DNA from 3 places in the Exiguobacterium sp. s40 genome. Region 1 is predicted to be linked to each of the others. Evidence: a T-box and tRNA genes for the amino acid it is inferred to sense, from the RefSeq annotation. Region 1 holds a T-box; the other regions hold tRNA genes.

Region 1 (9,730 bases):
ATCGCAACGGTTCAATAGCAAGATGAACTCTTCACCGCCGTAACGGGCGGCAAAATCTTCGGTGCGGAGTGCCTGGCGAATCCGCCGTCCAAACTCTTGGAGCACACTGTCCCCGACTTGATGTCCGTGCACATCGTTGATTTTTTTGAAAAAGTCGATGTCGAGCATCGCGACCGAAATCGGATACATCGAACCGTCCGAGATTTGTTGAATCCCGTATTCGTAAAACGCGCGTGCATTGGCGAGCAGCGTCAAGCTGTCGGTCCGACTTTCCGTGTAAAGACGGTCGCGCTCATGGCAACGGCTGATCGTCCGGTTGAACGACTTGAGAAGTTTGACGATTTCACGTTGGATGGTCGGGGGATACCCATAGACGTGTTCACCCGTCATGACGAGCCACGTGCGAATCCCTTCGATCTCCTCGGACCGAACCGAGATGAAACTATGATAGTCGTCGTCAAATTCGTTCGACAGTGGTGCGTCCCATTCGAAGCGCATCTCATATTCGACCGAGGCTTCGTTCGGATAAGCGTGATCGAGCAAATCGAACACGATGTGACGGTCAATCGGCTGACGCGTCTTCAAATCAAAGTACAGGGTACGGTCGAACAGTTTAAACTCGACGAACCCTTCGTCATAGTGATTGAGCCGCTCACATTGACTGAGAAACACTTCGATGGCTTGCGCCTCGCTCTGCGATAACGACACGGCTTCTTTTGCCTCGTCATACTGTTCAATCAACGATTTAAAGGCGTCTTGCCGGCCTTTTTGGATGATGAGCCGCTTGATGAAGAACGTCAACGCGGCAGCGATGCTGCTGACGACGAGTAAATTCGTCTCCCGGAACAACGAGGCCGCCAAAATGAAGACGAGACTGACGATATACGTATAAAACGCGATGCTCAGAAAATCGCGGACCGGGATGTCGACGCGGAACCACCAACCGACTTGATACTTTTGCACGACCGTGTTCAAGATGATGGCCAGAATCAAACCGGCGAGCGGCAGGAACGAGTCTTGAGAATAGAAGCCGAGACCGGTCACACCACCAAGCGCCAAGTAAACACCGGCTGGGATGGCAATCTCCAAGAAAGACGTGATGGCGTTCCAAGGATACGTGAAGCGGAAGCGTCGAAGCGCGATGCGCGGTTTCAAGTTGACGAACTGGAAGACGAGGAGACCAATCTGATTGACGAAAAGCGCCGTCTCGAAATCAAAAAACAAGAAAATGATGAGGACGATACTTTCCGAAAACGTGAAGTAGACGCCTTTCCGTTCGATGGAGTCCATTTGAAAAATGATGACGAGCAACGCAATCAAGATGAACGGCAACGGCTCGATGGCCGGCATGTTTAATACGCCTGTAGCGAACAAGATGAGCGTCAAACTGAATAGCATACTCCAAATACTCCAACCAAGGACGGACATCTTGCGAAAATGGTTCATGGTTCCCTCCTATATGGGAAAATTCGATATGTATGGTAGGAGATTCGGCACAATCATGCCCGAGTCCTGCCTATTCATCATAATGGCGGAATTCTAGCATTGAGTCTATATGAAATATCCTCTATAATGAAATTGCTTTTCAACCACATAGACGAAAGTCGATGAAAAAGAGAGTAACGATCGTTCCGTCAACAAAGCGACCTAGGGATTGGTGAGAGCCTAGGCTGACAAACATCGCGAAACGCACTTTTGAGATGCTGCCCGAACCTTAGTAGGCGTAGCCGGGGGACCCCCGTTATCACCGATAAAGCGGTCTGCGTCAAGCAGGCAAGAAGAGTGGTACCGCGGGCCATCCCGTCTCTTTGCATCTGTGCAAAGGGCGTTTTTTTTATGAAAATTTTATAAGGAGGAATTGTAATGAGTTATGAACGCAAATATGCGGAAGCCTTGTCCCGTGTCATCGGGGACGAGTTGACGCTTGACCAAATTGAAGCTCTAATTGAAAAACCAAAACATGAGGCACACGGGGACCTTGCTTTCCCTTGCTTCCAACTCGCGAAAGCCTACCGGAAAGCGCCGGTCATGATCGCGACTGATATCGCGAACGATTTGAACGATGAATTGTTCACAAAAGTCGAGGCGGCTGGACCATACGTGAACGTCTTCTTGAGCCGTGACGTCGTGTCACAAGAAATCATCAACATGGTGCTCGACGAAAAAGCGGACTATGCGACGCATGCGACACGCAACGAGACAATCGTGACCGACTTCTCGTCACCGAACATCGCCAAACCGTTCTCGATGGGACACCTCCGTTCAACGGTAATCGGGAACGCCATTAACCAGATCGCCCGTAAAAACGGCTACGACGTCGTTGGGGTCAACCACCTTGGGGACTGGGGGACACAGTTTGGAAAACTGATGGTCGCCTATAAAAAATGGGGCAACGAGGAAGCGGTACGTGAGCATCCGATTGCCGAATTGTTGAAGCTTTACGTTCACTTTCATGAAGAGGCGAAGACGCAACCGGAACTTGAGGACGAAGGCCGTGCTTGGTTCAAGAAACTTGAAGACGGCAACGAAGAAGCGACAGAGCTATGGACATGGTTCCGTGACGAGTCGCTCAAAGAGTTCCAAAAAGTCTACGACTTGCTCGGCGTCGAGTTCGACAGCTTCCACGGGGAGGCGTTCTACAACGACAAGATGGACCGCATCGTCGCCATGCTCGAAGAGAAGAACCTTCTCGTCGAAAGTGAAGGGGCGATGGTCGTCTCACTCGAAGACGAGAACTTGCCGCCATGCTTGATTAAAAAGAAAGATGGCGCGACGCTTTACGCGACACGTGACTTGGCAGCGGCCGTTTATCGTCATGAGACGTATAACTTCGTCCAAGCGAACTACGTCGTCGGCGGCGAACAGGCGCTTCACTTCAAGCAGTTGTTCTCGGTCCTCCGTAAACTCGGCTACGACTTCGTCGATGGCATGCACCACGTGCCGTTCGGTTTGATTTTGCAAGAAGGGAAAAAGATGTCGACACGAAAAGGTCGCATCGTCTTGCTCGAGGAAGTGCTGAAAGAAGCAATCGAGAAAGCTCAAGGCAACATCGCCCAGAAGAACCCAGAACTTGCGAACGCGGACGACGTGGCACGTATGGTCGGTGTCGGCGCGGTCATCTTCCACGACTTGAAGAACGAGCGCATCAACAACATCGAGTTCGACCTCGACAGCATGCTCAAGTTTGAAGGCGAGACAGGCCCGTACGTGCAGTACACGAACGCGCGTGCGAACTCGCTCCTCCGTAAGGGCAACTACGACGGCTCGACATTCACGGGTGCGGATGATGACCACACGTGGGGCGTCGTGACGATGCTCAACGCGTTCCCACACGTGATCACACGTGCCCATGAGCGCCGTGAACCGTCGATCATCAGCCGTTACGTCCTCGACTTGGCGCAATCGTTCAACAAGTATTACGGCCATGTCCGTGTACTCGAAGAAGATGCTGGTAAACAGTCGCGTCTCGCCCTCGTCAAAGCGGTGACGATCGTATTGACAGAAGGACTCCGTCTGATCGGTGTTCAAGCTCCAGAAGAAATGTAAGCACAAATAAGGGACCCTTTTGAGGGGGGTCCCTTTTCCTATGCCTTCATTCGTGTGACTGTCCGGGTTTTTGTATCGTACAAACACCATTCCCGGTCGAAGATGACAGCGCCGACGTTGATGACGTACCGTTTTTTCTTCAATGTGAACGGTTTCCCGATTTCCCAGGGAATCGAACGGCCTTTCCGGTAAATCCCCGGGATATGGCTGTGGCCGATAAAGACGAGCGGATACTTGCCTTTCTCGACAATCGGTTCCCAGTCCGGACTCCAATTCACTTGATGGCCATGCAAGAACAACGCCTCATCGAGCGTCGTCTGTTCCGGTAATAATGAAATCCGCGTCTTAACTGGATGCGACACGACGAGCACCTCGTCAATCCGTTCTTCTTGATTGCCACGCAGGCTCGGGAACGTGAGCAGCGCCTCGTAATCCGGATCGTACGTCACGACGTCGGACACTTCGTGGAACCGTTCGTTCCGTCGCTTTTTGCCAATGTGGCATTCATATAAATCGCCGAGGCAGAGGATATGCTCCGTCTCACGCCGGACCGACTCGAGGACGGCCTTCAAATCATCAAACGAACCGTGCGGGTCACTGATGATGGCGAGCTTCATCGGTAGTTCGTAAATTGGGCATCGACAGACAATTCGAGCTCACGGACGAGCTGCATGACGGCTTGGAGGTCATCGCGTGACTTGGCCGTCACACGGATTTGATCGTCTTGGATTTGCGACTTCACTTTCAATTTTGATTCTTTAATGGCGTTGTTGATTTTTTTCGCATCGTCTTTATCGATGCCGCTCTTCAACTTGACGCGCTGACGGACGGTGCCACCGAGGGCGCGCTCGATTTTTTGGTAGTCGAGGTTTTTCGTCGGCACGCCGCGCTTGATCAATTTCGAGATCATGACGTCCTTCAATTGCTCGAGCTTGTAGTCGTCATCCGATACGAGGACGAGGTCGCCGTTGTCGAGTGACATCTCACTCTTCGATCCTTTAAAGTCGTAACGGTTTAAAATTTCTTTCTCGGCGATTTGGATCGCGTTCTTCACTTCTTCCAGGTTCATTTCTGACACAATATCAAAAGAATTGTCTTTTGCCATGTTTCATCCATCCTTTACAAGGGTTTTGTTATAATGATAGCAGATTTGAAGTAGTGAAGGAGTGAAAGAGATGGAACATACTATCGATCAACAGACAAATGTAGATTTAGACCATATGGCGTATCACGGCAAAGACCTCGGGGTGACGTTTAAAGGTGATATCATCCGGTTGCGGGTCTGGTCGCCAGTCGCCGAAGAGATGACCGTAAAACTATACCGGACGCCGCGGGCACGAAAGTTCGAACGGATTGAGCTCGAACGGGCCGAGAAAGGGACGTGGGTCCTTGAACTCGACCGCGCTTCATTCGAAGGATATTTTTACGTGTTTGAAGCTACCGTCGAAGGCAAACGTGTCGAGTCGCTCGATCCGTATGCGAAAGTCGTCGGTGTCAATGGGAAGCGCGGGTGTCTGCTCGACCCGTCAGCGCTCAACCCGGACCATTGGGTCAAAGAACGTCCGCTCTTCCACTCTTCACAAGAGGCGGTCATTTATGAAGCGCACGTCCGTGATTTGACGAGCCATCCCGACAGCGGCGTCATGCATCGTGGCAAATTCCTTGGGATGACCGAGGTCGGCACGAAAACGCCGAACGGCAATCCGACCGCGCTCGACTATATCACCGCGCTCGGCGTCACGCACCTCCAACTCATGCCGTTCTTCGATTACGGTTCGGTGAACGAGTCGCGTGAGAGTGAGGCGAATTATAACTGGGGTTATGACCCGGTCCATTATTTCGCCGTCGAAGGTTCGTACGCCTCGTCTGCCGATGATCCGGCTGCTCGCATCATCGAGTTGAAGGCGATGATCCAGGCACTGCACGACCGTGGGATTCGTGTCATCATGGACGTCGTGTTCAACCATACGTATGATGCGTTGACGACACCGCTCGGTCAGTTTGTGCCCGATTACTATTACCGCTTGAACGAGGATGGAACGCTCGCCGATGGTTCGGCGTGTGGGAACGATACGGCTTCAGAGCGCGCGATGATGCGGAAGTTGATCGTCGAATGTGTCTCATACTGGGCGAAAGAGTTCATGATCGATGGCTTCCGCTTCGATTTGATGGGGCTCCATGACGTCAAGACGATGAACCAAGTCCGGAAAGCACTCGATCGCATCGACCCATCGATTCTCGTCACCGGAGAAGGTTGGGATCTCGACACGCCGCTCTCGGTCCGCAAGAAAGCGAACCAGCATAACGCCCATAAGATGCCACGTATCGCCCAGTTCAACGACGCGATTCGCGACGGCGTCCGTGGGGACGTGTTCATCGAGGACTTGCCAGGCTGGATCAGCGGCAACGCGGATATGACGGCGGACGTCAAGCGCGGCATTGCCGGCGCGGTGACAAGTCAGAGTTTTGCCGATGAACCGAACCAAGTCGTGAACTACGTTGAGTGTCATGACAACTTGACGCTTTGGGACAAGCTCGCCGTCACGAACCCGGACGATGACGAGACGACACGTCGTCGCCGGCATCGCCTCGCGACAACGATCGTCATGCTCGGTCAAGGCATCCCATTCTTGCATAGCGGTCAAGAGTTCTTCCGAACAAAAGATGGGGACGAGAACAGCTTCAACTCAGGTGAGGTCGTCAACCGTTTGGACTGGACACGGGCCGAGCAGGAGACGCCGAGCGTCGAATACGTGAAGGGATTGATCAGTCTGCGGAAACAATATCCGTTGTTCCGTCTCGAGAACACGGAGCAGATTCGCAAACATTTGCGCTTCTTCGATGAAGAAGAAGGGGTGATCGCCTTTGAACTGAGTCGCCACGTCGAAGGGTATGTCGAACGTCACCTCGTCTACCATAACGGGCTCGAGGAAGCGGTCGAGGTGAAGCTGCCGGCCGGTAAGTTCGAGGTCCACGTTGAAGACCATACCGTCAATTTGACAGCGCCGCGCCTCCTTGAAGAACGACACGTCACTGTGGCACCGCTCTCGACGCTCGTCGTGACGGAACGCCGCCCGGATTACAGCAAATATGCGGTCGCCGGCGGCGCTGCCCTTGCGATCCTTGGTCTCTGGTACGTCGCGAAAAAACGCAAGAACAAACAGCAGTAACCAAAAAAGGAGACGTCATTCCGTCTCCTTTTCCTCGTTCGTTTCAGTTTTGGCTGCCTCCAGTTCCATCATCTTCTTCACGATGATGTGTTTTGGCATATGCATGAGCTCCTCGAGCGGAACGTTCAGCTTTTTAGCAAGCTCGACCGCCGTCTCGGGAGAGAGTTGAAGTGGGCGCATTGAGGTTCCTCCTTTCACATTCAGGGTATGCTAATGCCAGTATACAGGAAAATCAGGCGCATGGAGAATGTGTTCTGTGAACACATTCAAAATCGAAAAATGCGTGGGGCGTTGCTAAGCTGAAACTAGGAAGTGATCAAATGTACAAACAAGTAGCTGACTATCAATTTCATCAAACGGTTGAATGGTTGGAGCGCGTTGGTGGAGGATGGATGTTGTATTTGGCGCAAACCGGTTTTCTGTTTTTTGACGAGACGTTCCAAATCCGATGGGAACTCGAGTGGAAATGGGCACCGTGCGCACTATATATTGAGCCTCATGGTAGACGAGCCGTCGCGCTGTTTCGGGATTTACAGACATACGGAGTCATGGATTTAACAAACGGGACGATGGAAAGTCATCCGATCCCACGGACGTTTCATGACGATTGGTTCAGTAACCTGCACCACTGGTCAGGAGACGACCTGTTTCTTTACTCGGCCGAATCAGACATTGTCGCTTTGAACTTGAACGACCACACGTTCCGGTATAGCCGCTACGAAGAGGTCCCCGAGTTCGGGAGTATCATCGAACTTGCCTATCAGCCGACCTATGATTTCGAACGATTCACGGCACCGGGCCTCGTGACGCTGTACGACGAACCGAATCAACAGTTCGTGGTCGAGAATGTTGCGTCGAGCGCGTCTTGGATGATTCCATACGGAGGTGACCGCGATCTGGCCATCGTCGATCAAATCGGCGAGACGACCGCGATCACATCGATGACGTCGTTCCAACTGTTTGAACGCGATCGCGAAGTGTTCTCGTCTGAAGTGTGTGCTGAAACTGAATTACTGAAAGTCGTCTTATTGGACGAACCGGGCGACCGACTTGTCGTCTTGTCAACGCCACGTCGCTTTTGCCATAGTTGGCTTCAAGTGTTCGAGCGTTGATGCTCCTGGACCAGACCATGGTTCAGGATTTTTTTACGAAGACTTGGTGAATCCCGAAAAAAACGGGAACAGTCTTCTTAGATGGAGAGGAGTGGACAGGGATGGAACGATTAGGACAAGCGTTAGTCCGATGGCGCTACGCTGTCGTGTTGATTTGGACGGTGTTGCTCGCGGTATCGGTATATTTCGGATTACAGTTGCCAAGTGAACTGCGCGGCAATGGATTTGCGATTCAAGACGGGCGCTTCGCCCAAGTGGAAGATACGTTGAACGACCGGTTCGACCGGGCCGGTGCCTCGATGATCGTCTTGTTGGAAGGTGGTGACCTTGATACGGTCATCGAGCAGCAACGCGATCGACTCGTCGAAGTCGATGGGGTCGATGGCGTGATCACGCCAGCCGAGAATCCGGAGGCACGCGATGGGGACGTCGCCTATTTATTGCTCGAGTTCGAGGACTACGATACGGCCGAGACGTCGATTGAAGACGTCCGCAGCGCCTTGATTCGAGATACGGATACAGACGTGCGATTGACCGGAGAGCCGGTCTTCGCGGATGACTTGAACGAGGCGTCAAAGAATGACTTGATTCGGGCCGAGTTGATTGGGATCCCGGTCGCGCTGCTCGTGCTCTTGCTCGTCTTCGGGACGCCGCTCGCCGCATTTATGCCATTATTCGTCGGTTTAATCACGTTCATCGTGGCAGCGGGTTCGCTATTCTTCTTTGCCCAAACGATGGAACTGTCTATTTTCGTGTTGAATGCGGTCGCGATGATTGCCATCGCGCTCGGCATTGATTTCTCCTTATTGCTCGTCAACCGGTACCGGGAAGAGCTCGCGAAAGGGAAGTCACGTGAGGCGGCCATCGTCCGAACGGTCGCGACGGCTGGACGATCGATTCTATTCTCAGGACTTTGCGTCTTCGTCGGACTGGCTGGGTTGTTGTTCATCCAAGTCGATGTGTTCCAAGCGATTGCCCTCGGTGCGTTGATTGCCGTCGCCGGTGCGGTCTTGTCCGCGCTCACGTTGTTGCCGTCTGCCCTGTACATCGTCGGAGACACGATCAATAAAGGACGGCTCGTCAAGACGAATGAGACACGTTCTGAAGTGCGGTGGCAGAAGTTGGCCCGCTTCGTCATGAGACGTCCCGTCACGATGACGCTCGTCGCGCTCTTGCTGCTACTGCCAAGCCTCTGGTTCGTCCGTGACCTTGAACTGAACATCCCGGACGCCGATGCGCTCCCGACCTCGTACGAATCACGGGCCGCCCTTGAGCGGTGGGACAACGTGTTCGGAGAGACGTCGACCGATGCGGTGCTCTTGTTTGAGACGAATGACTTGACCGATTCGATGATTCTCGATGAATTGACCGCACTCACCGATGAGCTATCCGAGGATCCGATTGTCGACAACGTCACGACGTTCTTGACGGCATCCGGTCTCGAACCAGCCGAATTCCAACAACTCGCTGAAGCGGCACCAGAGCAACTTGAGGCGTTCGAACGTCTCGTCACGCTTGAAGGAAATACAGACCTTGCCCTCGTCAACGTCAGCTTTGACGTCCCGCCAAGTGATAAAGACGCGCAGGCGTTCGTCCGAGATTGGCGCGAGAACGGTTTTGACGTCGGGGGACCAGCCGCGTTCAACGAAGAAATTTATGAAGAGATTTATGACAGCATCCCATATGCGGTCGTGACCGTGATCTTGGCGACGATGTTCATCCTCATGTGGGCGTTCCGTTCCGTCTTGATCCCAATCAAAGCGATCATCATGAACGTGCTCGGTCTCGGGGCGACGTTCGGGCTGCTCGTCATCATCTTCGAATCGGGTTACGTGTATGACGCCGAGACGATCAGTATATTGACCCCGGTGTTTATCTTCTCGCTTGTGTTCGGCCTATCGA
Region 2 (9,730 bases), on a different contig from region 1:
AGATGTTCTCAACGTCTTCCCCGACGTAACCGGCTTCCGTCAAGCTCGTCGCATCCGCGATTGCGAATGGGACGTTCAAGACGCGGGCCATCGTTTGAGCGAGAAGCGTCTTACCGCTACCAGTTGGTCCAATCATGACGATGTTCGATTTCGAAAGTTCGACATCATCAGAACGGCCACCGGCGTTGATGCGTTTATAGTGGTTGTAGACGGCTACCGAAAGCGCACGTTTCGCCCGGTCTTGACCGATAACATACTCGTCTAAGATGTTACGGATCTCTTGTGGTTTTGGAATGTCTTTGAATTCTACTTCTTCTTCGACACCGAGCTCTTCCTCAACGATTTCATTGCAAAGCTCGATACATTCGTCACAAATGTATACGCCAGGACCGGCGACTAGTTTACGGACTTGTTCTTGCGATTTCCCGCAAAACGAGCATTTAAGTTGTCCCTTTTCCTCGTTAAATTTGAACATTCGGTACACCCCTTCTGAATGAAAATGGATGTAAGTGCGATAAATCGCCTATTTGTATTTTCAGGTGCTAAGCACTCTCGAAAAAACATTTACATCTCTGCGTTGCAATAATTGTAGCATGAACAAATCACTTCATCAAAGATAAACACATGCAAAGTGTCGTGACGAAAAAAAGGACGACTGCTGAGCAGCCGTCCTTCTGTCATCCGATTACTTTGCTTTCCCGTTTTCAACGAGAACGTCGATCGCTTTACGGAATTTGAGGTCACCTTTAAGTGTCTCGATTCCGCCTTGTGGCGCGAGCATTGTACGGAGTTGATCCGGTGCAATGTTGTAAAGTTTAGACATTTCTTCGAGTTCTTTCTCAGCATCTTCGTCAGACACTTCGATCGCTTCTTTCTCAGCGATTGCTTTCAAGACGAGACGAGCTTTAACGCGCTCTTCAGCTTGCTCTTTCATCTCTTCGCGCATCGCTTCTTCAGAAGTACCAGTGAGTTCGAAGTACATGTTGAGGTCGATTCCTTGTGAAGAAACACGTGTGCCGAACTCTTGAACCATGCGGTCTACTTCTTGGTCAACGAGTACTGCAGGTACGTCGATTGTTGCGTTAGCTGTTGCTTGCTCGACGAGTTGGTCGCGCATTGTGCCTTCCGCTTCTTGTTTCTTCGCAGTTTCTAAGCGCTCACGGATTTTCGCTTTCAACTCGTCGAGTGATGAAACTGACTCGTCGATGTCTTTTGCGAACTCGTCGTCGAGCTCAGGAACTTGCTTCGCTTTGACTTCGTGAAGTTTGACTTTGAATGTCGCTGGTTTACCCGCCAAGTTGTCAGCGTGGTACTCTTCAGGGAATGTTACTTCAACGTCTTTTTCTTCGCCAGCCGTCATGCCGACCATTTGCTCTTCGAATCCAGGGATGAATTGGCCTGAACCGATTTCGAGTGTGTAGTTTTCAGCCGTGCCGCCTTCGAATTGCTCTCCGTCAGCGAAACCTGCGAAATCAAAGACAGCTGTATCGCCGTTTTCGATTGCGCCTTCTTTGACAGCAAGCTCTGCGCCTTGCTGTTGAAGCGCGTCAAGTTCAGCTGTAACTTCTTCGTCAGTGACTGTTGTTTCAACAGCTTCGTACTCGAGACCTTTGTATTCGCCAAGCTCAGCTTCTGGCTCAACAACGAACGTTACTTTGAACGTTACAGGTTGGCCTTTTTCGAGCGTGCCGTCTACATCGATGTTTTCGAGAGCGATTGGTTCGAAACCAGCTTCTTCGACCGCACCTTGAACTGTGTCACGGTAGAGGATATCGAGCGCATCTTGATAGAGTGCTTCTTCTCCGTACATTTTGTTGAACATTGGGCGTGGCAATTTCCCTTTACGGAAGCCAGGCACGTTCAAAGTTTTGACGACATCTTTGAATGCGGCGTCGACTGCTTTATCAAAAGCTTCTGCAGGTGCTTCGTACGTGAGTACGCCTTGGCTACCTGATGTTTTTTCCCATTTTGCTGTCATGCTAAGTCCCTCCAACAATTCGTTTATACGTACAAAAATGTACAACAATCCGTATTATAGCATAAATCCGACGACTGCACACAAGGATTTAGTCTAGAAACGCCTCGGTGAAACGCATGTCCGCCTCAAGAATTTCGGCGGCGAGGCCGTCCGTTTCCTCATGTTGCAGGATGGCCGTTTTCGCTTGAACAATCGCCGTCTCCACGGCAGACGCTTCCTCAGGCGTGAACGGGTAGTGCGTATACATGTAGTTCATGAGCAGCTGCGTCGCGATCTCGTCACCATATACCGCTCGCTGCAACCCGTTGACCATCGTCTCCCACGCTTCCGTGTGGATTTTCGCTTCGTCATGCGTCAATCGGTGCCGCGTCCCGAGGTCGGTCCATTCGATGACCGGCAGCTCGTCGAACCCCTTTTGGAGCACGATCAACTTCATCAACTTCGGCCGTTCCGCGACGAGAAGCTCTTTCAAGACGTTGTCGAGGACGTCATCGATATTGAAATGGACGTGTTCGAGCGTCTCGATTTGTTCGCCGATCCCGCCCCGGTTAAGGATTCGCTTCACTTTGGCGATCGCGGCCGGGAACTCGGTCAACTTCAGCACTTGGAGCACTTGGTGTGCTTGCGTGTTGACGTGATCGGTCTTTTCTTGCCACTCAAGATACAGGTTGATCCAATGGGCCGCCTCGAACGGTTGGTCACGCATGATGTAATACTGGGCGATTTGAAGCCCGCCGGCTGCAGGTTCTTCTGCCACCGTCATCTGTGTCGTGACGAGCTCTTCGAGTTTCTCGAGCGTCTCCGGTTCTTCCGGTCGTTCCATCAGACATTGGAATATTTCCATGAAAATAAATGGATCGCCGGGCACTGCCTCGTACCAATCCCACAGAATCGGTTCGACCCGTTTCCGTTCCCCGGCCGCGTCTGCCTCTTGAATCATCTTCTGAAGCCGCGACCAGTTCCCTGGAAACGGGTACGCTTGCTCTTTTGCCATCTCCCCACACCCTTTCCATTCATCTCCATCTTCCTTTAGGAATCGATTCGTTGTCAATCAATACCCCGAAAAACGAAAAAAGAGACAACCTCCGTGGAGGCTATCTCTATTTTAAATGGAAGTGTCCCAAGAGGGATTCGAACCCCCGACCGACGCCTTAGAAGGGCGTTGCTCTATCCAGCTGAGCTATTGGGACATTGACAAGAAAACTATAATAGAAAAATGGTTTGCTGTCAATTCCTTCTTTTCATTCCGTCACAGCTTTCCGCTCACATCGAGATCTTCGACGGCCGAACCGTCCTCTGACCGATAAAAGCGGACCGTTGCCTGTCCGTTCTCGAGATCCATCAGTACATACGTCTTGTCACTCCGTCCGCGCGGCATGCGAATCGAACCCGGGTTCACGTAAAGCACCCCGTCCTCAATCACAGCTCCGGCGACGTGCGAGTGGCCGAACAAGACGACGTTCGCCCCGACCTCTTCAGCCCGGTAACGCAACCGGTTCAAGTCGTACTTCACGTCGTGGTGATGGCCGTGGACGATGAGAATCGTCCCTTCAGCCGTCTCCTCGATTCGCTCGAGCGGAAGGTCGCCGCCGAAGTCGCAATTACCGCGCACCGTACGATACGGGAGCAGATGTTCATCGACGAGCGCGAGCTGGGAATCCCCACAATGGAACGCGTCATCGATTTCTTGTTCGTGCCGGTTGAAGATGATCGATAGTTCTTCTGTCAATCCGTGACTGTCACTGACTACGAGAAAACGCATACAGGTCACCCCTCCATAAACGGAATAATTTCTGCCTCTAACTTTCGTAGTGCTTGACCGCGGTGACTGACCGCCGCCTTTTCGTCGCGTTCAAGTTCTGCTGCCGTCTTGTGAAGTGACGGAACGATGAAGAGCGGGTCGTAACCGAAACCGTTCTCCCCATGAGGCGCGTAGCCGATCGTCCCTTCGATCGTGCCGCGTACCGTCAATGTCTCCCCTGTTGGTTTGGCGAGACAGAGGGCACAGATGAAGCGAGCCGTTCGGTCGGTCGCTCCGTTCAACTTCTCGAGAAGAAGCGCGTTGTTCGCTTCATCCGACTTCTCCGGTCCGGCGAAACGGGCCGAATGGACACCGGGTGCCCCGTCGAGCGCATCGACTTCGAGTCCAGAGTCATCCGCGAGGACGGCGTGACCGAAATAGCGGGCCGCCTCCGTCGCCTTCAACTCGGCGTTCGCTTCAAACGTCGTCCCAGTTTCGTCCGTCTCTGGTGCGTCCGGATAATCAAGAAGTGATTCGACTTCGAATCCGAGCGGCGTGAGCATCCCTTCGATTTCTGCGACTTTTCCTTTATTGCGTGTTGCGACGATCAGTTTCATGTTGTTTCCTCCAATTGTTCCCCGACATACCACCACGAGGCACCGAGCGCGTCTTCGGCCGCTTTGAACAGCGTCTCGATTCCGCTTTGGGCCATGTGGAGCATCTCGTTCATCTCGAGCAACGTGAATGTCGCTTCTTCCCCTGTCCCTTGCACTTCGACGAAACGTCCGCTCGCCGTCATGACGACGTTCATGTCGACCTCGGCCGCGGCATCTTCTTCGTAGTTCAAGTCGAGAAGCAATTCGTCGGTCCGTCCGACCGAGATGGCAGCGACGCCTTCTTTGATCGGCGTGTCGTCGAGCTTGCCTTGACGGATGAGCGCGTCGACCGCGAGGACGAGCGCGCAGAAGCCGCCTGTGATCGAGGCCGTACGGGTGCCCCCGTCGGCTTGGATGACGTCACAGTCGATCCAAATCGTCCGTTCACCGAGCCGTTCTAAATCGACGACCGAGCGGAGCGACCGCGAAATCAACCGTTGAATCTCCATCGTCCGGCCCGACTGTTTGCCGCGGACCGATTCGCGGACCGTGCGGTTGCCGGTCGCACGCGGAAGCATGGCGTACTCGGCGTTGATCCAGCCTTGCTTCTTGCCGCGCAAGAAGTTCGGGACGCGTTCTTCGACGGTCGCCGTGCAGATGACTTTCGTGTCCCCGATCGAGATGAGGACCGACCCTTCCGCATGTTTATTCACATGGGGAACGATTTCGACGGGCCGGAGCTCGTCATGTTGTCTTTCGTTACGCATCGACACCGGACACCTCTACTTTCTCCGCTCTCACGGGTTGACCGAGCCATTCTGTCGCCAAACGGTCAAAGATGACGACATCCCCGGTCGCATAAAACTGGTGCACCGGGACCGAATCCAAATCGTTCTCGAGCTCTTTAAAGTCAAGGATGGCCGCTACTTCGAGCGCCGTCTCGTCACCGGACGAGATCAAATGGACGTCAGGTCCGACGACGTCTTGAATGACCGGTGCGAGCAGCGGATAGTGCGTACAGCCGAGGATGAGCGTGTCCATCTCGGAAGACTGAAGCGGACGAATCGTCTCAGCGACGATGTCGCGGACGCGGTCCCCATCAAGTTCGCCGGCTTCGACGAGCGGGACGAACGGCGGACAGGCGAGCGAATATACATCGATCTCGCCGGCCACGTGCCGGAGTGCCGTCTCGTACGAGTTGCTTTCAATCGTCATCTTCGTACCGATGACGCCGATATGTTTATTGCGCGTGCCTTTGACGGCCGCTCGTGCCCCCGGATCGATGACACCGATGACCGGGATATTGAGGCGTTTGCGAGCTTCTTTCAAGACGACCGCCGTCGCCGTGTTGCAGGCGATGACGATCATCTTCACATTTTTACTTAACAGGAACTCGATCAGTTCCCACGTATAGGCTTCAATCTCATCGTGCGGACGCGGGCCATACGGGCACCGTTCCGTGTCGCCGATGTAGATGATTTCTTCTTTCGGTAGTTGGCGCATCAGTTCTTTGACCACCGTCAAGCCGCCAACTCCTGAATCGAGTACTCCAATCGCTCGTTTCATGATCATCACTTCCATTCCCATCTATCTTACCAAAAAAGCCGATTCTGAAAAAGAAACGGTCTCGTGACAAACAAAAAAGACGAGGTAGCCGATTGGCCGCCTCGTCCGTCGCTCAATTACTGAGCAAGACCTTCGCTTGTGAGCATGTCAGAAAGCGTGTTAACCGCTTCTTCTGCATCGTCACCAGCTGCAGTGATTTTGATTGTAGAATCTTTAGCGATTCCGAGTGAAAGTACACCCATGATTGACTTGAGGTTTACTGTCTTACCGTTGTACTCAAGGTTGATATCTGATTGGAACTTAGAAGCTGTGTTAACCAACTGTGTAGCTGGACGAGCGTGAATTCCTGAATCTGCAACGACTGTGAACGTTTTTTCCATGACGTGATAGTCTCCCTTCAAATTTCAATTCTACAGGCGGACCTGCCGAATAATTGTTTGTGAACTCATTATCAAATGATAGCGGATTCGCAATAATTCTGCAAGCGATTTTTATATTCTGGAGTCCATTCGGTCGGACGACCGGTTTTTGACAAGTGCACGAGGCTCGTGCGCCCCGCGAACATAAGCTGGTCTCCATCATATGCCCCGTAATGAATATCACATGAAGTGTTTCCGACCGTCAAGACATTGGCATACACCTTGATCGATTGGCGCGGCATCACCTGGCGGACGTAGTCACACTGGGCATCCGCCACGACGACGAACCCGTCTTTCAACGAAAATCCTGTCGCTTCAAGCAACTCGATTCGCGCGTCCTCGAAATAGATGAACGGAATCGTATTGTTCATATGACCGTACGGGTCGCACTCCGAGAACCGGACTTTGACATCTAGCGCGACCCCTGCTCTGACACGTGTTTCCCAATCGGCTTCCCGGAAGTACTTCGTCATCTGCAGCCCTTACGCCTCGACCGCAGAACCGGTGCGGCCTTTGTCGCTACCGAAGAACGATTTGAACGAGTGAAGCGTCGTTTGACGGTTCATCGCGGCGATTGACGTCGTGAGCGGGATGCCTTTCGGACAAACCTCGACACAGTTTTGTGCGTTTCCGCACTGTGCGAGGCCGCCGTCTTCCATGAGCGCTTCGAGACGGTCTTCTGCGTGGAAGGCGCCAGTCGGATGCGAATTGAAGAGGCGGACTTGTGAGATTGCGGCCGGTCCGATGAAGCTCGACTTGTCGTTGACGTTCGGGCACGCCTCGAGGCAGACACCACACGTCATACATTTCGATAGTTCATACGCCCATTGACGTTTGTTCTCTGGCATCCGTGGTCCTGGTCCGAGATCGTACGTCCCGTCAATCGGGACCCATGCCTTCACTTTTTTCAACGCGTCGAACATACGCTGACGGTCGACTTGAAGGTCGCGAATGACCGGGAACGTCTTCATTGGAGCCAGTCGGATCGGTTGCTCGAGCTTGTCGACGAGCGCCGTACACGACTGGCGCGGCTTGCCGTTGATGATCATCGAACAAGCACCACACACTTCCTCGAGACAGTTCATATCCCAGTTGATCGGTGTCGTCTTGTCCCCGTTCGCATTGACCGGGTTCCGGCGGATTTCCATCAGCGCCGAGATGACGTTCATATTCGGACGGTACGGGACGGTGAACTCTTCCGTGTAGGTCGGTTGATCCGGACCGTCCTGACGTTCAATGATAAAACGAATGTCTTTTTGATCTGCTTGCATCGGCGTCGTCATTTCGTCTTCGCCCCTTTCTTCGAGTAATCCCGTTTACGTGGCGGGATTAACGAAACGTCGATCTCTTCGTACGAGATATCGACTTCCCCATTGTCATAACGTGCCATCGTCGTCTTCATGAACTTGTCGTCATCACGTTCCGGGAAGTCCGGTTTGTAATGAGCGCCACGGCTCTCGTCGCGTTTCAAAGCGCCAAGCGTGATGACGCGCGCGAGGTCGAGCATGTGGTCGAGTTGTCGGATGAACGATGCTCCTTGGTTGCTCCAGCGGGCCGTATCGGTCGCGGAGATGTTGTGATAGCGTTCACGAAGCTCACGGAGTTTGAGATCCGTCGCTTCGAGTTTATCGTTGTAACGAACGACCGTGACGTTGTCGGTCATGAGTTCGCCGAGCTCACGGTGGATTTGATACGCGTTTTCCGTACCGTCCATCGCGAGGATATCGTTGAACCGCTCGATTTCTTCACGTTCGTTGAAGTTGAAGAGCGCTTCTGGCACGCTCTCCGTCGCTTGGTCGAGACCGCGCATGTAGTGAACGGCCGATGGACCGGCTTCCATCCCGCCGTAAACGGCTGAGAGGAGCGAGTTGGCCCCGAGACGGTTCGCCCCGTGCATCGAGTAATCGCACTCACCGGCTGCGAACAGTCCTGGAATGTTTGTCATCTGATCGTAGTCGACCCAGAGTCCGCCCATCGAATAGTGGACCGCCGGGAAGATTTTCATCGGGACTTTCCGTGGATCGTCACCGACGAACTTCTCGTAAATCTCGAGGATGCCGCCGAGTTTGATATCGAGTTCTTTCGAGTCTTTATGCGACAAATCGAGGTACACCATGTTCTCGCCGTTGACGCCGAGTTTCTGGTTGACACAGACGTCGAAAATCTCACGCGTCGCGATATCACGCGGCACGAGGTTCCCGTAAGCCGGATACTTCTCTTCAAGGAAATACCATGGCTTGCCGTCTTTGTACGTCCAAACACGTCCACCCTCACCGCGTGCCGACTCACTCATGAGACGAAGCTTGTCGTCCCCTGGGATTGCCGTCGGATGGATTTGGATGAATTCGCCGTTCGCATAGACTGCGCCTTGACGGTAGACCGCTCCAGCCGCTTGGCCGGTGTTGATGACCGAGTTCGTCGATTTACCGAAGATGACCCCAGGACCGCCTGTTGCGAGGATGACCGCATCCGATGGGAACGCTTTAATTTCCATCGAGCGTAAATCCTGACAGACCGCACCACGGCAGACACCGGCTTCGTCGATGATGGCCCGGAGGAACTCCCAGCCTTCATACTTCTCGACGAGTCCTTGCGCCTCATAGCGACGGACTTGCTCGTCTAACGCATAAAGGAGCTGTTGCCCTGTCGTCGCACCGGCATAAGCCGTGCGGTGATGGAGCGTGCCGCCGAAGCGACGGAAGTCGAGCAGACCTTCCGGTGTCCGGTTGAACATGACGCCCATCCGGTCGAACATGTGGATGATTTTCGGTGCCGCTTCCGCCATCTTTTGGACCGGCGGTTGGTTGGCGAGGAAGTCACCCCCATAGACCGTGTCATCAAAGTGTTGCCAAGGAGAATCCCCTTCCCCTTTCGTGTTGACGGCACCGTTGATGCCGCCTTGTGCACAAACTGAATGTGAACGCTTGACCGGTACAAGCGAGAATAGTTTTACCGGAACACCCATCTCAGCCGACTTGATTGTCGCCATGAGTCCAGCCAGACCGCCACCGATGACGATCAAACTTTGATTTGCCATGAACTTTTCCCCCTAATTACAAGATGCCCGCGAACGTCAAGATTGAACGGATGCCGACAAAAGATAGTGCCAAGAAGACGACGCCTGAGACATAGCTCATGAAGCGCTGTGAACGAGGCGACTGTGTGATCCCCCACGTGATGGCAAACGACCAGAGACCGTTCGCGAAGTGGAACGTAGCCGAGAGGATCCCGACTATGTAGAAGATGAGCATGAGCGGATTGTCGACGATGTTTTGCATCATCTCCGCATTCACCTCGACGCCACGCAACTTCGCCAAGCGCGTTTCCCAAACGTGCCATGCGATGAAGATGACGAGGAAGACACCCGTGAAGCGTTGGAGCATGTACATCCAGTTACGGGCGTACGAGTAACGGTTCGTGTTGATCGAAC
Region 3 (9,730 bases), on a different contig from region 1:
TCGACTTAAAGTATGGACAATTTTTGTCCCACTTTTATATTTGCGTCCCACCGCTACGACTTCATCTTATCAATGACATTTCCGTCTTGCAACCCCTTCAAACGTTTTTTTTCGATGTAAGCGTATACTTAACAAAATCTTCAACTTTACTGTCATCGTATCGCCCTTGACTAATGACGCGCCCCTCGTGTAAGACAACGGGGATCTCGAACAAGTACTTCGCCTCGAGTTCTTCGTTGCCCGTGATGTCGACCTGCTCGAGTTCGAACGGATAGTCTTCCATGAGCCATTCGAGCATGACGAGTGCCTCCTCGCAGAGCGAACAGTTGGCACGCCGGTATAATGTCAGCACCATGTCAGTCCCCTCCTTTCCATAGTTGTCGTTCCCGCTCCCGCGAGTTTCCAAAACCGAGCGCTTCCCGATAGTTCGCCACGGTCCGTCGTGTCACCGTATAGCCGATCCGGGCCAACTCTCGCATGAGTGCGGCGTCACTCAAAGGTGACGTCTCTTGTTGAATCAGTTCGGCGAGCGCCTTTTTCACCATGAACGGCGATTGCCCATGATCTGTGGACCTGACGAAAAAGTGGCGCCACGCCATGACACCGCCCTCGGTCGCCACATACTTTCCTTGGATGGCCCGTCCGACGGTCGACTCGTGCTTGCCGATCCGTTCGGCGACTTCTTTCCGCGTCAACGGATGCAAGACGAGGTTGCCATCGAGCCAGTCCGCCTGACGTTCCGCGATGACCGTCCATACTGAATGAAGCGTCGCGTTCCGCATCTCGAGCGTCTCGTGCCACCACTTCGCCTCGCGGTCGTCCCCGATTCGAGCCACATCGAGCGTTGGGCTGAACCATGTCGTCACAAGCTCACCGTCACGCCGGACGACTTCGAGTTCCGGTACGATATGCTCGGTTCCTTCATATAATATTGGTGTTTTCGGTAACGTCGCCACGATACGGGTCACCCGGTCGAACTCGGTCACCGAGATGTCGAGTCGGCCCGGGATGTCATCAACGTTCGCGTCGAGCGCCTCGAACACGTCCAAGACGAGCGGGTCGTCATGTTCAATCGCATGCCGGTATTGGCAGTCACGCTCATTCTTCGCCCCGATCCCCGTCGGTTCTAAAAACAAGAGCGCCTGGCGTGCCGCCTCAATGTCCGCCGCATCGACCTCGAACCGATGGGCGAGCACGAAGTCACTATCAGGTAAGAGGCCGCGGTGGTCTAGCGCGAGGACGAGCCGCTTTTGAAGCATACGTTGGACCTCGTTCCCACTTCCTTCCTCGATTTGTTCGAACAGACGCGACTCGAACCCGCTCGCCGTGTCCTCCACCCATTCGACCGCGCCGCTGCCGAAGGCGATGTTCGGGTTCCGCTTTGACAAGCGGCCAAGCTGAAAAGCGATCGCGGTCCGGTCTGCTTCGAGAACCGGAAGACGCCTGACCATGTCCTGGGTCAGCTGTTGCTTTTGAAGTTGCTGTTGTTCTTGGCATTGCATCGGTCACACCCCTCTCGTTTCCTATTGTAGCGAAAGGCGGGAAAACGCGCTCAAAAAAAGTGAGACGAACAGGATTGCTTTTTTAAAAAAACAAATGTATAATAAATCGTGTCAGAGCACATGCACCCGTAGCTCAGGGGATAGAGCACTGGTTTCCGGTGCCAGGTGTCGGGAGTTCGAATCTCTCCGGGTGTATCAAAGAAAGAGGTCAGGCAGATGCCTGACCTCTTTTGTCGTTTTAGAATCGTCAAACCGTGGAATAGGTCAAAAACGATGACTATCGTTTGACCAACATTGACTATAGCGGTATGATATGTTTACAACCTACATAAAGGAGGCAGATTCAATGTTAATTCCAACAGTTATCGAACAAACAGGTCGCGGGGAACGCGCGTACGATATTTACTCACGCTTGCTCAAGGACCGCATCATCTTGCTCGGAAGTGCGATCGACGACAACGTCGCCAACTCGATCGTTGCCCAGCTCCTCTTCCTTGCAGCCGAGGACCCAGATAAGGACATCTCACTTTACATCAACAGTCCGGGTGGTTCGATCACTTCCGGAATGGCGATTTATGACACGATGAACTTCATCAAACCGAACGTGTCGACGATTTGTATCGGAATGGCCGCATCGATGGGTGCCTTCTTGCTCCAAGCCGGTGAAAAAGGCAAACGCTTCGCGCTTCCAAACGCGGAGATCATGATTCACCAACCGCTCGGCGGTACGCAAGGTCAAGCATCGGACATCAAGATCCATGCTGAACGCATCATCAAGATGCGCGAGAAATTGAACCAAATCATGGCCGACAACACAGGCCAGCCGCTTGAAGTCATCGAGCGCGACACAGAGCGCGACTACTTCATGTCAGCTGAACAAGCGAAAGACTACGGTCTCATCGACAAGGTCATGACGCGTTAATCCAAAAGCGCCTTTCCCAACTCCGGGAAAGGCGCTTCTTTTTATTGGACAGGTAACCAAATTTCAATCAAGTCGTCAGCTCCGTCTTGCCCATGAATGTAGCGCTCAAAATCGAGTGCATCCCGCAACGTTACATCCGGCAACGCTAGAAGTTGATTATACGTCGTGGGGATGGCCGGGATTCCGCCTTCGACCGTGGCGACAAGGTAACGTCCTGCCGACAGTTCAACCTGTCTTCCCTCTTCTCCTATGACAGGATCAGTCATCCCTGCTAGATAAGCTTCTTCTTTCGCTAAACAGACGCCATATGATTCGTCTGTCGTCAGCTCCGGTTGCAGTTTTTCCCAAACGAATGGGATTGTGGTGAGTTCGGATACATAGCCGTTTACGATTTTCGGTCGGTCCCACATCTCATAACGTACTTTCATTGAATCTCCCCCTGTTTGCATCCATTTGATTTGTTGCTCGACTTGTCGCAACGCCTCGATTTCGCGTTGGACCTCATCAAGTCTGCTGTCGAGTAACTCGCTCACACTTTCTGCCGTTTGAATTTGTTCGAGCGAGATACCCATTTGGCGTAGTAACTTGATTTCGTTCAGGCGTCTTATTTCTTCCATCCCGTATAACCGATACTGATTATCTAAACGAGTCGGTTGGACGAGTCCTTTCGCTTCATACCATTTGATTGCTTTAGTGGACAACCCCGTTAGATGGACCACTTTTCCGATTTGAATCATTGGCGTCCCCCCTTCTCGTTTATCATAAAGCCGCCCGTAGCGGACAGGTCAACTCTTTTATTCCTCGACCTCGACCCCGAACACATAGCGGCTGTCCCCACGCGGCCACTCCCCGCCCGTCTCAAACAAATAGACGCCCGGTTCGTCGGGCACGACGGGTTCAGACCGTACGAGCTCCCCATCGATGATTTGATGGAATGAGGCGTTCGACGGCTCGGCATGGAACTCGACATCAATCTCGGCACCCGGCTCGACGGGCACGAGCTGCAAGTCGTCCGCTTCCGGCAACCCGTGGTCTTCACATACCGCCTCGCCCCCATTGGACCAGCAGAACGTCGACTGTTTCACTTCGGCCGTCACCGATCCGATCCGGACTGTCGGGAGCGGCGGTTTGATCGAGGACTCCGACTTCCAAAACGAGGTGGCCAACAACGCGCCGACGACGAGAATCAACCCAACCACGACGATCCATAACCCTTTTCGTCTCGACTCGCTCATCTCCTTTGTTCTTGTATTCCCCGTTCCACGAAAAAACGACCCACTTCCGTGAGTCGTCCCGTTCATTTCGGGCGTCGGAGCCCTTTCATCATATAGCCGCCTTTAAAGTCAATCGGATCGAATGCGACGAGGAACGCCTTCGGCTCATACTCCTCGACCATTTGCCGCAAATCTTTCATCCGTGTCCGTGCCGCCAAGACGTCGAGACGATATCGGATGCCGTCACGCCCCTGACCTTGGTAGTGCGTCACACCATAACCGCTGTCGCGCATCTTTTGGATGAGCTCGGCCGGGAACTCTTGCGTGTGGACTTGGATCATGTTGTAGCCGATAGCAAGCTTACGCTCGACGTAACCGCCGACGAGAATCCCGAGCCCGAATCCGACCGCATAGACGATCATGCCGAGCGTCGTCAAATCTTGGAACACGATACCGAGCGCAAAGATATAGATCAGCGTCTCAAGCGTCCCGAACAGCCCCGCAATCATCGTTTTTCCTTTGACGAGCATGATAGTCCGAAGCGTCAGCACCGGTACGTAGACGAGTTGTAATACTAGGATGAGCAAGATTTGCCCCATAGGATCGACCTCCATTCGAATTCAATATAACCACTATTCCAAATTTTAAGGCCGGATGCAACCAAAAAAGGCTGACCGCAGTCAGCCTTTCGCAATTATTTGTCTAAGTTATCCACGCTCGTGAGCAGTTCATAATCTTTGCGGATGACCTGATAGATGGCGTTCGTGTCACCTGACAATACTTCTTCCGCGCGCAATTGGTTGAGGAAGAGGCTTGTCGCGAACGTGACGAGGGCGCTTTTCGGGATCCCGATTTGTTTCGCACGCTCCGTGATGACCTGGTCTAAATCAGCGTCGATCGTGAGCGAGATTCTTTTCTTTGCATTCGACATAATCATGAAGCTCCTTTAAGTTACATTTCTAAGTCCTATACACAATTGCTAATTATATAGGAAGAATGGTTTTGGTGCAACCGGGGTCACGATGAGCTGATTTCTTCACCGTTTCGCACCTTGTCCGCGATCTGGTCGATCTTGCGGAGCCGATGGTTGATCCCCGATTTCGAGATTGGTCCCGTCTCGAGCATCTCGCCAAGTTCTTGGAGCGAGACGTCTTGATGGGTGACCCGGAGCTCGGCGATTTCCCGGAGTTTGACCGGTAAGATCTCAAGCCCGACCGTGCGCTCGAGGAACTTGATGTTCTCGACTTGGCGGAGCGCCGCCCCGACAGTCTTGTTCAAGTTCGCCGTCTCACAGTTGACGAGCCGGTTGACCGAGTTCCGCATGTCTTTGATGATGCGCGCGTCCTCGAAGTCGAGCATGCCGCGCGTCGCCCCGATGAGTTTCAGGAAGTCCGAGATCTTTTCACTCTCTTTGATATAGAGGATATGCCCTTTCTTCCGCTCGAGCGTCTTCGCGTTCAAGCCGAAGCGGTTGGCGAGGTCACGGAGCGCCTGGTTATGGTTCTCGTACAGGCTGTACACCTCGAGGTGATATGACGACGTCTTCGGATGGTTGATTGACCCGCCGGCGAGGAACGACCCGCGTAAATAGGCACGGGCGAGGTTCTCGTCACGTGTCATGTCCGAGTTGAGCGTGCGAATCATCTCGTAGTTCTCCCCGAGGATCTCAAGGTCGCGAAGCATCGTCTCGGCACGCTGGGCGACCCGGACGATATAGACGTTGTTCTTCTTCAACCGCATTTTCTTCCGTACGAACAAATCAAGATGATGGTCGTACAGCCGTTTCATGAGGGAATAGATTCGACGTGCGATGGCGGCGTTCTCAGTCGAGACGTCGAGCGTCATCCCTCGCCCTAAAGCGAGCGAGATGACCCCATTCATCCGGACGAGTGCGGATAGTTCCGCTTTCGCCTCGGCATCGGTCACGACGAGTTGCGTCAATTCTTTTTTGACGTCAGAGGCAAAGCTCATGCCGGTCCCCTCCTTTCTGTTCAATCACAACTTATTTCAGCTCAAGTTCTTGGAACGAGCGTGGTTTCTTGATGCGCAGGACGCGTTGCATGACGAGTCCGGCGATGGCGTCCGAGTCATGGCGGATATAGTCACGGTTATAGTCGACGATGTCCCCCGCGAGCACGTTCGTACCGTAATTTCGAAGCTTCTTCCGATCGAAGCGGACTTCTTCCGAACCGTCCTCGAGGTAACGCTCTAAATAGATGTCCTCGATCGGCTCGTTGTTGACGACGATCGTGTCGACCGTCGACTTGCCGAGATATGCCTCGATCGATTTCAAATGTTTCATCGCGTCGTACCCTTTCGTCTCGCCGGGCTGCGTCATGACGTTGCAGATGTAGACGACCGGTTTCTTGGAGCGGACGATGGCGTCACGCACTTCTGGAATCAAGAGGTTCGGGATGATGCTCGTATAGAGGCTCCCTGGACCGAGCACGATCAAATCGGCGTCCTCGATTGCCTCGACGACACCAGCCGCCGGCTTGATGCCTTCCTCGAGCAAGAACAGGCGCTTGATTTGTTTCTCGACGAGCGGGATCTTTGATTCACCTTTGACGATCGTCCCGTCCTCGAACTCGGCGGCGAGCGTCATGAGTGTCTCCGTCACCGGGAGCACCTTGCCTTGGGCGTTCAACAGCTGCGACAAGACGTCAACCGCCTTGACGAACGAGCCTTCACAAATGTGCGTCGCCGCCGTCAACATAAGGTTGCCGAGCGAGTGCCCTTCGAGCCCGTAACCGCTGTCGAACCGATACTGCAAAATCTTGTCCATGAGTGGCTCGACCTCGGACAAGGCGAGGATGACGTTCCGGATGTCGCCCGGCGGCAACATATGGAACTCGTCACGGAGGCGCCCCGAGCTGCCCCCGTCGTCCCCGACCGTGACGATGGCCGTGATGTCGAGCGGATAATGCTTCAAGCCCCGGACGAGCGTCGAGAGGCCCGTCCCTCCACCGATGGCCACCACTTTTCTATCGCGTCTCATCTTATTTCTCCTTCGTCGCATGCGCGAGATCGCGATGGACGGTCTTGACGTTATAGCGCTCGGCGAAATGGGCCGATACTTTCTCGGCGAACGTGATCGAGCGGTGCTTCCCGCCCGTACAGCCGAAGGCGACGACGACTTGCGTCTTCCCTTCGCGCTTGTACTGCGGCAACAGGAATTCGAGCATGTCGATCAGTTTTTTATAGAACGCCCGCGCCTCGGGGTGCGACATGACGTAGTTCTGGACTTCTTCCGTCTGCCCGGTGAGCGGACGGAGTTCCGGGATATAGAACGGGTTCGTGATGAAGCGGACGTCGAACAACAGGTCGATGTCGAGCGGGACGCCGTGTTTGAACCCGAACGACATGAAGTTGACCGTGAACGGAATCCGTTCCTCGTTGAACTGGAGCAAGATGCGGTCTTTGAGCATCTGCGGCTTCAAGTCGCTCGTATCGTAGAGCGTATGGGCCCGGTCACGGAACCCTTCGAGCAACGAGCGCTCCATCCCGATGCCGACGAGCGGCGCGTCTTCCGGGGCGAGCGGATGCGACCGGCGCGTCTCCTTGTAGCGGCGCACGAGCACTTCGTCCCGTGTGTCGAGATACAACAAGTGCGGGTGCACGTTCTTCTGTTCCAAGTCGTCGATGACGATGAACAGGCTGTCGATGAAGTCGCGCGTCCGTGTGTCGATCGCGACGGCGATCTTCGGCCGGACCGAGCTGATGACATCGATCAATTGCGGCAATAGCACCGGCGGCAAGTTATCGACGCAAAAATAGCCGAGATCCTCAAAGCTATTCATTGCGACCGATTTCCCGGCCCCACTCATCCCGCTGATGATGATCAATTCTTCTAATCCTTTAAAGTCTTCCATGTCACTGACGCCCCCTTAAAATTGACAACCGAGCCGTGTGTGCAGCTCTCTTCTGTCCTTAGTATAACGAACGTCCGAAAAAAAGAGAAGGGATTGCGGTCGCCCGCAATCCCTTCTGCCTCATGTCACGCGTTTTGTTCGTGCAACGCCTCGAGGAGCCCCTCGATATAGTGTTGCGCGTTTTGAGCGGCAATCGATCCGTCGTTCGTCGCGGTGACGACTTGACGGAGCGTCTTGTCGCGTACGTCGCCGGCTGCGAAAATCCCTGGGATCTTCGTCTCCATCGCTTCGTTCGTGACGATATAGCCTTGCTCGTTCGTGATGCCGAGGTCTTTGACGAAACCAGTGATCGGGTTCATACCAATATAGATGAACACACCGTCGATTTCGTGGTCCGACTCGGTCCCATCGACCGTGCTGACGAGACGTGCCCCACCGACTTTACCATCCGCTTCCACGATCTCTTTGAGCGTGTGGTTCCAGATGAAGTCGATTTTCGGGTTGTCGAACGCCCGTTTTTGAAGAATCTTCTGAGCGCGAAGCTCGTCGCGACGGTGAACGATTGTCACCTTGTCAGCAAAACGTGTCAAGAACACGCCTTCCTCGACAGCTGAGTCGCCGCCGCCGATGACGAACAAGTTCTTCCCTTTGAAGAACGCCCCGTCACAGACCGCACAATACGAGACACCGCGGCCGCCGAGCTCTTCTTCGCCCGGGACACCGATTTTCTTGTATTGTGCGCCAGAAGCGAGGATGATCGCCCGTGCTTTATAGTCACGGTTGTGCGCGTGGACGACTTTATATTCCGTCTCGTCCGAGATGCTTTGGACGTCGCCATAAGCGTACTCCGCCCCGAATGCTTTCGAGTGGTCGAACATTTTTTGAGACAAGTCTGGGCCGAGGATGCTGTCATAGCCCGGATAGTTTTCGATATCTTCCGTGTTCGCCATCTGTCCACCTGGGATACCGCGTTCGATCATAAGTGTCGATAAGTTGGCACGCGACGCGTAAAGTGCCGCCGTCATTCCGGCTGGGCCGGCCCCGATGATAATGACGTCATAGATTTTTTCTTCTGTCATAATGATTCCACCTCTGCATGAAATTGATTGACTTCAGTATAAGAAACCTAGGGAGGTATCGTCTATCTTTATGCTTGTTCGAGTGTCTGTTTGAACGAACGGATCGTGCCCGTGAGCGTCGCGACGTCGATTCCGAACGTGTCGGCGCAGTCGTCGAGGATGAGGGCATCCCGTTTCGCATAGAACATCCAGACGAGGGCCGCGGCCGATGCCGTGACGTCCTCGAACGATGCCCCGGCAAGGAGCAGGAGTGAGAACCGTTCATAGAAGTCGCCGTCGAGGCTCATCTGTTCCGCTTCCGTCACTTCCGTCTCGGCGAGCACGAGGGCCTCATACGCCCGAGCGATCCGGGCGTCACCGGTGAACGGGGCCCCGCAAATCTCAGCACGACATTTCTCGGCGAAGGCGAGCACCGTCTCGTTGTCGGTGATCCCGTTCGTCAACGCGAGTGCTTCAAACGCCTCGTCGTCGGCAAGTTTCGAGATGATTCGGATGATTTCGATGCGAGCCGCGTCTTCTTCTTGGCGCAACCCTTGGACGAGTGCCGAACGGAACTCGAGGTTGTCGCGGATGTCATACGGGCTCGCTTCTTCAAATTGTTTCAACTCGTCACTGTTCAAATAGGTGGCCGCTTCTTCAAGACGCCCGGTCTTGTAGGCGGACACGCTGAGCCAATGCCCGAACAGTGAATCCCCACGGAATCCGCGGTCTTTCAAGAGGCGGAGTTCTTCGTACGCGCGGTCGTATTGACCGACGAGCGCGAGTGTCGTGGCGAGTTTGTAGCGCAAGTCGAACTGGAGTGGGCGGACCCGTGTCAGCGGGACCGACAGTTGGAGCGCCGCTTCTGATTGTCCGGCCTCATGCAACAACAAAATCGTGTTCAAAATCGCATGCAAGTTGCCCGGGTTTTCATCGAGCACATACTCGAGCGTCTCGAACGCCGCTTCATCGTTGCCGAGATAAAAATTGACGATGGCCAAGTTGTTGAACGCCGGCCAAAAGCGCGGGTAGCGGTCGATTAACCGCTCGAGCGTCGACTTGGCGGCGAACAAGCGGCCTTTGTCGATATGCTGCTGGGCCTCGGTGTGCCACGTGATCAACTCGTCTTCATCTTCGTCCTCGAGTTCTTGCTCGAGTTCGA

What was found. The T-box of region 1 lies ahead of argS (arginine--tRNA ligase). A T-box ahead of a tRNA ligase gene usually reads a tRNA of that ligase, here a tRNA-Arg.
Region 2: it encodes a tRNA-Arg, which carries the amino acid that the T-box ahead of argS (arginine--tRNA ligase) is inferred to sense. The anticodon was not compared.
Region 3: it encodes a tRNA-Arg, which carries the amino acid that the T-box ahead of argS (arginine--tRNA ligase) is inferred to sense. The anticodon was not compared.

The regions. Positions count from the first base shown of each region.
Region 1 is NZ_JACSLC010000012.1:25,907-35,636, reverse strand. It holds gene KNP02_RS11035 (GGDEF domain-containing protein) at 1-1,446, opposite strand, end outside; T-box leader at 1,599-1,811, shown strand; gene argS (arginine--tRNA ligase) at 1,864-3,546, shown strand; gene KNP02_RS11025 (metallophosphoesterase family protein) at 3,585-4,163, opposite strand; gene KNP02_RS11020 (YajQ family cyclic di-GMP-binding protein) at 4,160-4,651, opposite strand; gene pulA (type I pullulanase) at 4,722-6,716, shown strand; gene KNP02_RS11010 (YycC family protein) at 6,732-6,896, opposite strand; gene KNP02_RS11005 (hypothetical protein) at 7,037-7,828, shown strand; gene KNP02_RS11000 (MMPL family transporter) at 7,930-9,730, shown strand, end outside.
Region 2 is NZ_JACSLC010000006.1:141,817-151,546, reverse strand. It holds gene clpX (ATP-dependent protease ATP-binding subunit ClpX) at 1-475, opposite strand, end outside; gene tig (trigger factor) at 686-1,978, opposite strand; gene KNP02_RS07855 (hypothetical protein) at 2,067-2,972, opposite strand; tRNA gene KNP02_RS07850 (tRNA-Arg) at 3,095-3,168, opposite strand; gene KNP02_RS07845 (metallophosphoesterase family protein) at 3,228-3,740, opposite strand; gene KNP02_RS07840 (XTP/dITP diphosphatase) at 3,746-4,336, opposite strand; gene rph (ribonuclease PH) at 4,333-5,082, opposite strand; gene racE (glutamate racemase) at 5,075-5,881, opposite strand; gene KNP02_RS07825 (phosphocarrier protein HPr) at 5,998-6,261, opposite strand; gene KNP02_RS07820 (acyl-CoA thioesterase) at 6,333-6,773, opposite strand; gene sdhB (succinate dehydrogenase iron-sulfur subunit) at 6,783-7,571, opposite strand; gene sdhA (succinate dehydrogenase flavoprotein subunit) at 7,580-9,337, opposite strand; gene KNP02_RS07805 (succinate dehydrogenase cytochrome b558 subunit) at 9,354-9,730, opposite strand, start outside.
Region 3 is NZ_JACSLC010000002.1:237,429-247,158, reverse strand. It holds gene KNP02_RS02910 (glutaredoxin family protein) at 98-355, opposite strand; gene KNP02_RS02905 (RNA polymerase factor sigma-54) at 357-1,502, opposite strand; tRNA gene KNP02_RS02900 (tRNA-Arg) at 1,625-1,697, shown strand; gene clpP (ATP-dependent Clp endopeptidase proteolytic subunit ClpP) at 1,849-2,424, shown strand; gene KNP02_RS02890 (MerR family transcriptional regulator) at 2,466-3,161, opposite strand; gene KNP02_RS02885 (hypothetical protein) at 3,219-3,659, opposite strand; gene KNP02_RS02880 (DUF2179 domain-containing protein) at 3,722-4,237, opposite strand; gene KNP02_RS02875 (hypothetical protein) at 4,333-4,569, opposite strand; gene whiA (DNA-binding protein WhiA) at 4,656-5,609, opposite strand; gene KNP02_RS02865 (gluconeogenesis factor YvcK family protein) at 5,641-6,636, opposite strand; gene rapZ (RNase adapter RapZ) at 6,638-7,510, opposite strand; gene trxB (thioredoxin-disulfide reductase) at 7,636-8,589, opposite strand; gene KNP02_RS02850 (tetratricopeptide repeat protein) at 8,658-9,730, opposite strand, start outside.